DNA from 2 places in the Streptomyces marincola genome. Region 2 is predicted to be linked to the other one. Evidence: riboswitches for the same ligand, from Rfam matches in the RefSeq annotation. Region 2 holds a riboswitch; the other holds the start of a gene.
The links. A riboswitch is a leader RNA that binds a small molecule or an ion and turns the genes downstream of it on or off. The one in region 2 is predicted to bind glycine.

Region 1 (3,395 bases), 4.9 Mb from region 2:
GCGTTCCGCCTCCTCGTCGGCGCTGCCCGGGTCCACGGTGTCCGGCGCGTGGCCGAGGAGGCCGAGCACGACCGCCTTCGGCGTGCCGTGGCCGTGGCCGGTGGCGCCGAGCGAGCCGAACAGCTCGGCGCGCACGGCCGCGGTGCGGCCGAGCAGCCCCTCGTTCCTCAGCCTGCGCGCGAACATCCCGGCCGCGCGCATCGGGCCGACGGTGTGCGAGCTCGACGGGCCGATGCCGATGGAGAACAGGTCGAAGGCGGAGAGGGCCACGGCGCGCTCACTCGCTGGTGAACGCGGTGTACTCGGCCGCCGACATCAGGTCGTCCGGCTCGCCCGCGGCGTCCACGCGCACGCGGAACAGCCAGCCGTCGGCGAAGGGCGCCGAGTTCACCAGGGCGGGGTCGTCCACGACCTCCTGGTTGACCTCCGTGACCTCGCCGGACACCGGCGCGTACAGGTCGCTGACGGACTTGGTCGACTCCAGCTCGCCGCACGGTTCCCCGGCGGTGACGGCCGCGCCGGTCTCGGGGAGCTGGACGTACACGACGTCACCGAGCGCGGTGGCCGCGTAGGCGGTGATGCCGACCGTGGCCACGCCGTTCTCGGCGACGGTCAGCCACTCGTGCTCCTTGGTGTAGCGCAGGTGCTCGGGGGTGCTCATGGTGGCTCTCCTGGGGTTCGTCGGTGCGGGGTGCCGGTCGCGCGGGGCGGCGACCGTTCATGGGGGTGCGGGCCGGGTGGCCGCGGTCACTTCTGACGACGGTAGAACGGCAGCGCGACGACGTCGTGCGGCTCGTGCGCGCCGCGGATGTCGACGGCGACGCCCTCGGTACCCGGCGCGGCGGACGCCGGGTCGACGTACGCCATGGCGATCGGCCGGCCCAGGGTGGGCGAGGGCGCGCCCGAGGTGACCAGGCCGATGGGCGTCCCCGAGGCGTCCACGACCGGGTATCCGGCGCGCGGCACGCGCCGCCCGCGCCCGGTCAGGCCGACCAGGACGCGCGGCGCCTCGGCTTCCGCCCGTTCGGCCGCGGCGGCCAGGGCGTCCCGGCCGACGAAGTCGCCGGGCTTGTCGAACTTCACCACGCGGCCGAGGCCGGCGTCGAACGGCGTGGTCGAGGTGGACAGTTCGTTCCCGTACAGCGGCATGCCCGCTTCGAGGCGGAGCGTGTCGCGGCAGGCGAGGCCGCAGGGCACGAGCCCGTCCTCCCGCCCCGCCTCCGTCAGCGCGTGCCACAGCGCCTCGGCGTCCGCGGGGGCGCAGAACAGCTCGAAGCCGTCCTCGCCGGTGTACCCGGTGCGCGCGATCAGCGCCGGGCGGCCGGCGACGGTGCCGGGCAGGCCCGCGTAGTACTTCAGGCCGGCCAGGTCGGCGTCGGTGAGCCGGCCGAGGACCGCGGGGGAGGCCGGGCCCTGCACGGCGATCAGCGCGTAGGCGTCCCGGTCGTCGCGCACCTCGGCGTCGAACGCGCCGCCGGCCGGCGCGGGACCGCCGAGCCGTGCGCGCAGCGCGTCGAGGACGGTCGGGGTGTTGGCGGCGTTCGCGACGACGAGGAACGTGTCGTCCGCGAGCCGGTAGACGATCAGGTCGTCGAGGATGCCGCCGGCCGCGTCGCAGATCATCGTGTACCGGGCGCGGCCGACGGCGAGCGTGCCGAGGCGGCCGACCAGCGCGTGGTCGAGGAACGCGCCCGCCTCCGCGCCCATCACGGTCAGCTCGCCCATGTGCGACAGGTCGAACAGCCCGGCCGCCTCGCGCACCGCCGTGTGCTCGGCCCGCTCGCTGCCGTAGCGCAGCGGCATGGACCAGCCCGCGAAGTCGGTGAGGGTGGCGCCGAGGGCGCGGTGGACGGCGTCGAGCGCGGTCGTCCGGGGAGCGGGGTCCGTCATGGGAACTCCAGGGATTGACGACAGGGGCACGTGGGCAGGGCGGCCTTCGGGCCCTCCCCATCTGTCATCGGCACCTGAGAGGTTCGCCACGACCCGGGCTCGGGCGCGGCTTGCACCGTGGGTGGGGCCGCGCCTGGGCGGGCCCGCTTTTCAGATTCGCCATCCCGCGCGCGGTACGGGGCCTGAGAGATTCAAGGGAGGACTTGCTCCTTCGGCGCCCCGGCGACCGGGGACTCTCCCGCGCGTGGTCGAACGGCCGGTATGCGGTTGTCGGGCGCGGGCACCGCGACGCGGCTCCCGTGCCCGCACATCATCGCACGGACAGCCGCCGCGGGCCGCCCCCAGGGCGCCTCGTACTAGGGTCTGGGCTGCCGATTCCGGACGCGATGAGATGGTGGTCGAACGAGATGAGTGGTTCCCGGCAGGGCCCCGGGTACGGCGGTGGCTGGCCGAGCAACGAGCTGGAGGAGACGCTCGCCGGCGCGCTCGGCGTGAACGACGCGGCGCCGCGCCTGCTGGAGACGCTCGCGCGCAGCGCGGTGTGGATTCCGCTGCCCGAGGGCGGTGGCCCGGAGAGCCGCACGCTCGATCTGCCCACCATCGACCTCAACGGCGGCGTGTACGTCCCGGTGTTCAGCTCCGCGGAGCAGCTGCACCGCGGCGGGGCCTCGCACATGGCGTTCAGCGTGGCTCCCATGTGGCAGTTCGCCCGCGGCCTTCCGCCGCAGGTCGGGATCGCGCTCAACCCCGGCGGCACCGTCGGGGTCCCGGTGCCGCCGGCGGCGGTCGCCGAGCTGTGCCGCGCCAACCCGGGCCGGCGCACGCCGGGCGTGCCCTCCGGCGCGCGCATGCGCCTGTTCCAGCCGGACTGGCAGGACGACCCGGTCGACTTCCTGAACGCGGCGGCTGCCGAGCTGTCCCGGCTGCCGAACGTCAGGACCGCGCGCCGCGGCCTGGCCAGCGCCGAGGGCGGCGCCCCGAGTCTGTTCGTCGGCGTCGAACTCGACCTGCCGGACGACGAGGGGCGCGTGGCCGCGGGCGACGCGCTGGGGCGTGCGCTCGCGGTGCGCCCGATCGTCTGGCCGGTGCAACTCGTCATGCTCGACGCGGCCGAGGACCCGGTGGTGGACTGGCTGCGCGAATGCGTGCAGCCGTTCTACAGCCGCGACGCGTAGGCGCCTCGTTCGTCTTGTCCGCCTCGTTCGCCGTGCTCCCGCGCGGTCCCGGCGGGACGGCGGGGGCGCGAAGTGGGCGGCGACCGGCATGTGGCGGGCACCAACCGGGCACAGTGCTCTTCGAGGCGCGAGGAGGTCCGGGCCACATGAGTGCGGAAGAGGGCGTCGAGGAACTCCTGCCCCGGATCACACCCGACCGCCCGGACGTCTACGAGCGGCTGCTCGCCGCCCTCGCCGCGAGCGAGGTGCTGATGCTCCTGTGGCACGGGCGGCCGGGGGAGCCCGGGGCGCAGTACGGCAGCGTCGAGGTGGCGGGGCACGGCTACGCGC
Region 2 (3,395 bases):
GGGCGGCTCATCGAGGGCGTGGACACCACGGAGGGCGTGCGGCTGCTCGGTGTGGCGATCAGCGGCCTGGCCGACTGGACCCAGGAGGATCTCTTCGCGCAGGCGTTGCCCGCCGCGGCCGAAGAGCCGGCGCCGGCCGTCGCCGAGCCGGCCGGGGGGCCCGCGGCCCCGGCGCCCGCATGGCTGCCCGGGCTCGACGTGGCGCACGCGCGCTTCGGGCCCGGCTGGGTGCAGGGCAGCGGTCTCGGCCGCGTCACCGTCCGCTTCGAGCGCCCGGGGTCGCCGCCCGGCCGGGTGCGGACCTTCCGCGTCGACGATCCGGAGCTGGGCCCCGGCACGCCGCTGCCCCTCGTGGAGGGCGCGGGGGCCGCGGACCCGCCCGGGGAGCGTGCGCTGCTCCCGCCGCGTGCGCCGGCCTGACGCCCCGGCGTGCGGGCCGGGGGCCCCGCGTGCCCGGCGGGCCGCTACGGGGCGGACAGCGGGTCGTCCGGGCCGACGCGCGGCACGTCGAGCCCGTAGTGGTGGTACAGCTGCAACTCCTGCTCGGGCGACAGGTGCCGCCCGACACCGAAGTCGGGGGCGTCGCGGATGAGGGTGCGCGTGAACGGGACGCGCAGGGCCTCGTCGACGAGCTCGCTGGGCTCCAGGGGGACGAACGCGTCCCGGGTGAAGATCCCGGTGCGCACGGCCGCCCATTCGGGGACCCCGGTGGCATCGTCGAGGTACACCTCGTCCACGGTTCCGATTTTTGCGCCGTCGCGGTCGAACGCCTTGCGGCCGATCAGGCTCCGCGGGTCGATATCGGTCTGCACGCTTCCTCCAACTGATCACCACTGGCCCCGAAGGCGTCCTATCTCTAAGAAAAGCCACTTTTCGCACACTGGCCAGTCGAGTGGCGCGCAGGTCCCCGCGCCGACCTGCGCTGGTACCCTCGGAGGCGGTCGTCAACCCCGTGCGGGAGAGTCCCGGTGCCCACCAGGCCCGGGCGCCGAAGGAGCAACTCCTCCCCGGAATCTCTCAGGCACCCGTACCGCGCGGGGCAGGCCACTCTGGAAAGCAGGGCGGTGCGGGGCGCAGGTGCCCGGGTCCGCCCTCACCGACGGTGCAAGCCGTGCCCCCGCGGCGCGGTGAAGCTCTCAGGTCGAGATGACAGAGGGGGAGGCCCGCCGGGCACCGCCGCCCGGCACCCCCGCAGGTCACCGCGACCAGGAGGAGCCTCCCGATGACCGACCGCCGCATTCCCCTGTCCGCCCTGGAGCAGGGCACTCCGTTCGCCGCCCGGCACATCGGGCCCGACGCGCGGGACCGCGCGAAGATGCTGGCGCAGGTCGGCTTCGGCTCGCTCGACGACCTCACCGCCGCGGCGGTGCCCGAGTCCATCCGCACCACCGAGGCGCTGCGCCTGCCCGAGGCGCGGGACGAGGCCGGCGTGCTCGCCGAACTGCGCGGGCTCGCCGCGCGGAACACCGTGCTGCGTTCCATGATCGGCCTCGGCTACCACGGCACGTTCACGCCGCCGGTGATCCTGCGGAACGTCCTGGAGAACCCGGCCTGGTACACGGCCTACACGCCGTACCAGCCGGAGATCTCCCAGGGCCGGCTGGAGGCGCTGCTGAACTTCCAGACGGTGGTGTCCGACCTCACGGGGCTGCCGACGGCCGGTGCCTCGCTGCTCGACGAGGCCACGGCCGCCGCCGAGGCCATGGCGCTGTCCCGGCGGGTCGGCAAGGTCAAGGAGGGCGTCTTCCTCGTCGACGCGGACTGCCTGCCCCAGACCGTCGCCGTCGTGCGCACCCGCGCGGAGCCGACCGGCGTCGAGGTGGTGGTCGCCGACCTGAGCGGCGGCATCCCGGACGAGGCGGCGGAACGCGGGATCTTCGGCGTGCTGGTGCAGTACCCGGGCGCCTCGGGCGCGGTGCGCGACCTCCGCGGGCTCGTCGACCGGGCCCACGAGCTGGGAGCCGTGGTCACGGTCGCGGCCGATCTGCTGGCGCTGACGCTGCTCACCTCGCCGGGTGAGCTGGGCGCGGACATCGCGGTGGGGACGAGCCAGCGGTTCGGCGTGCCGATGGGCTTCGGCGGGCCGCACGCCGGCTACATGGCCGTACGGGACTCCTTCGCCCGCAGCCTGCCGGGGCGCCTGGTGGGCGTCTCGCGGGACGCGGACGGCGCCCCGGCCTACCGGCTCGCCCTCCAGACCCGTGAGCAGCACATCCGCCGCGAGAAGGCGACGAGCAACATCTGCACCGCGCAGGTGCTGCTCGCCGTCATGGCCGGCATGTACGCCGTCTACCACGGTCCCGACGGCCTCGCCGCCATCGCGCGCCGCACCCACAGGTACGCCGCGCTGCTCGCGGCCGGGCTGCGGGAGGCGGGAGTCGAGGTCGTGCACGACGCGTTCTTCGACACGGTCACGGCCCGCGTGCCGGGCCGGGCCGCCGAGGTCGTGGCCGCGGCCCGCGCGGCCGGGGTCAACCTGTGGCAGGCCGACGCCGACCACGTCGGCGTCACGTGCGACGAGACGACCGGGCGCGGCGATCTGGCGGCCGTGTGGTCGGCGTTCGGCGCCGCCCGGGACGCCTCGGACCTCGACGCGCTGGACGCGCGCACTCCCGACGCGCTGCCCGAGGGGCTGCTGCGCCACGACGAGTACCTGACGCACCCGGTCTTCCACCGGCACCGCTCCGAGACGGCGATGCTGCGCTACCTGCGGCGGCTGGCGGACAAGGACTACGCGCTCGACCGCGGCATGATCCCGCTCGGCTCCTGCACCATGAAGCTCAACGCGACGGTGGAGATGGAGCCGGTGACCTGGCCGGAGTTCGCCGAGCTGCACCCGTTCGCCCCCGCCGACCAGGCCGAGGGCTACCTGAGCATGATCCGGGAGCTGGAGGAGCGGCTGGCCGAGATCACCGGCTACGACCGCGTCTCGCTCCAGCCGAACGCCGGCTCGCAGGGCGAGCTGGCCGGCCTGCTCGCCGTGCGCGCCCACCACCGCGCCACCGGGCAGCCCGGGCGGAACGTCTGCCTCATACCGTCCTCCGCGCACGGCACGAACGCCGCGAGCGCCGTCATGGCCGGCATGCGCGTCGTGGTGGTCGCCACCGGCGAGAACGGTGACGTGGACGCCGACGACCTGCGGGCCAAGATCGAGAAGCACGCGGACGAACTCGCGGTGCTGATGGTCACCTACCCCTCCACGCACGGGGTGTTCGAGGAGGACATCGCCGGGATCTGCGCGGCCGTGCACGACGCGGGCGGTCAGGTCTATGTGGACGGCGCCAACCTGAACGCGCTGGTCGGCCTGGCCCGTCCCGGCCGGTTCGGCGCGGATGTCTCGCACCTGAACCTGCACAAGACGTTCTGCATCCCGCACGGCGGCGGTGGTCCCGGCG

Region 1: it holds a riboswitch for glycine, as region 2 does, so the genes downstream of both, gcvT (glycine cleavage system aminomethyltransferase GcvT) here and gcvP (aminomethyl-transferring glycine dehydrogenase) in region 2, are expected to answer to the same signal.

What each region holds. Positions count from the first base shown of each region.
Region 1 is NZ_CP084541.1:5,271,410-5,274,804, forward strand. Features, by position in the region: gene LC193_RS23275 (L-serine ammonia-lyase) at 1-270, opposite strand, end outside; gene gcvH (glycine cleavage system protein GcvH) at 278-661, opposite strand; gene gcvT (glycine cleavage system aminomethyltransferase GcvT) at 748-1,890, opposite strand; glycine riboswitch at 2,052-2,141, opposite strand; gene LC193_RS23290 (enhanced serine sensitivity protein SseB) at 2,298-3,065, shown strand; gene LC193_RS23295 (enhanced serine sensitivity protein SseB C-terminal domain-containing protein) at 3,212-3,395, shown strand, end outside.
Region 2 is NZ_CP084541.1:357,306-360,700, reverse strand. Features, by position in the region: gene LC193_RS01380 (DNA polymerase IV) at 1-420, shown strand, start outside; gene LC193_RS01375 (PRC-barrel domain-containing protein) at 465-812, opposite strand; glycine riboswitch at 946-1,043, shown strand; glycine riboswitch at 1,045-1,160, shown strand; gene gcvP (aminomethyl-transferring glycine dehydrogenase) at 1,223-3,395, shown strand, end outside.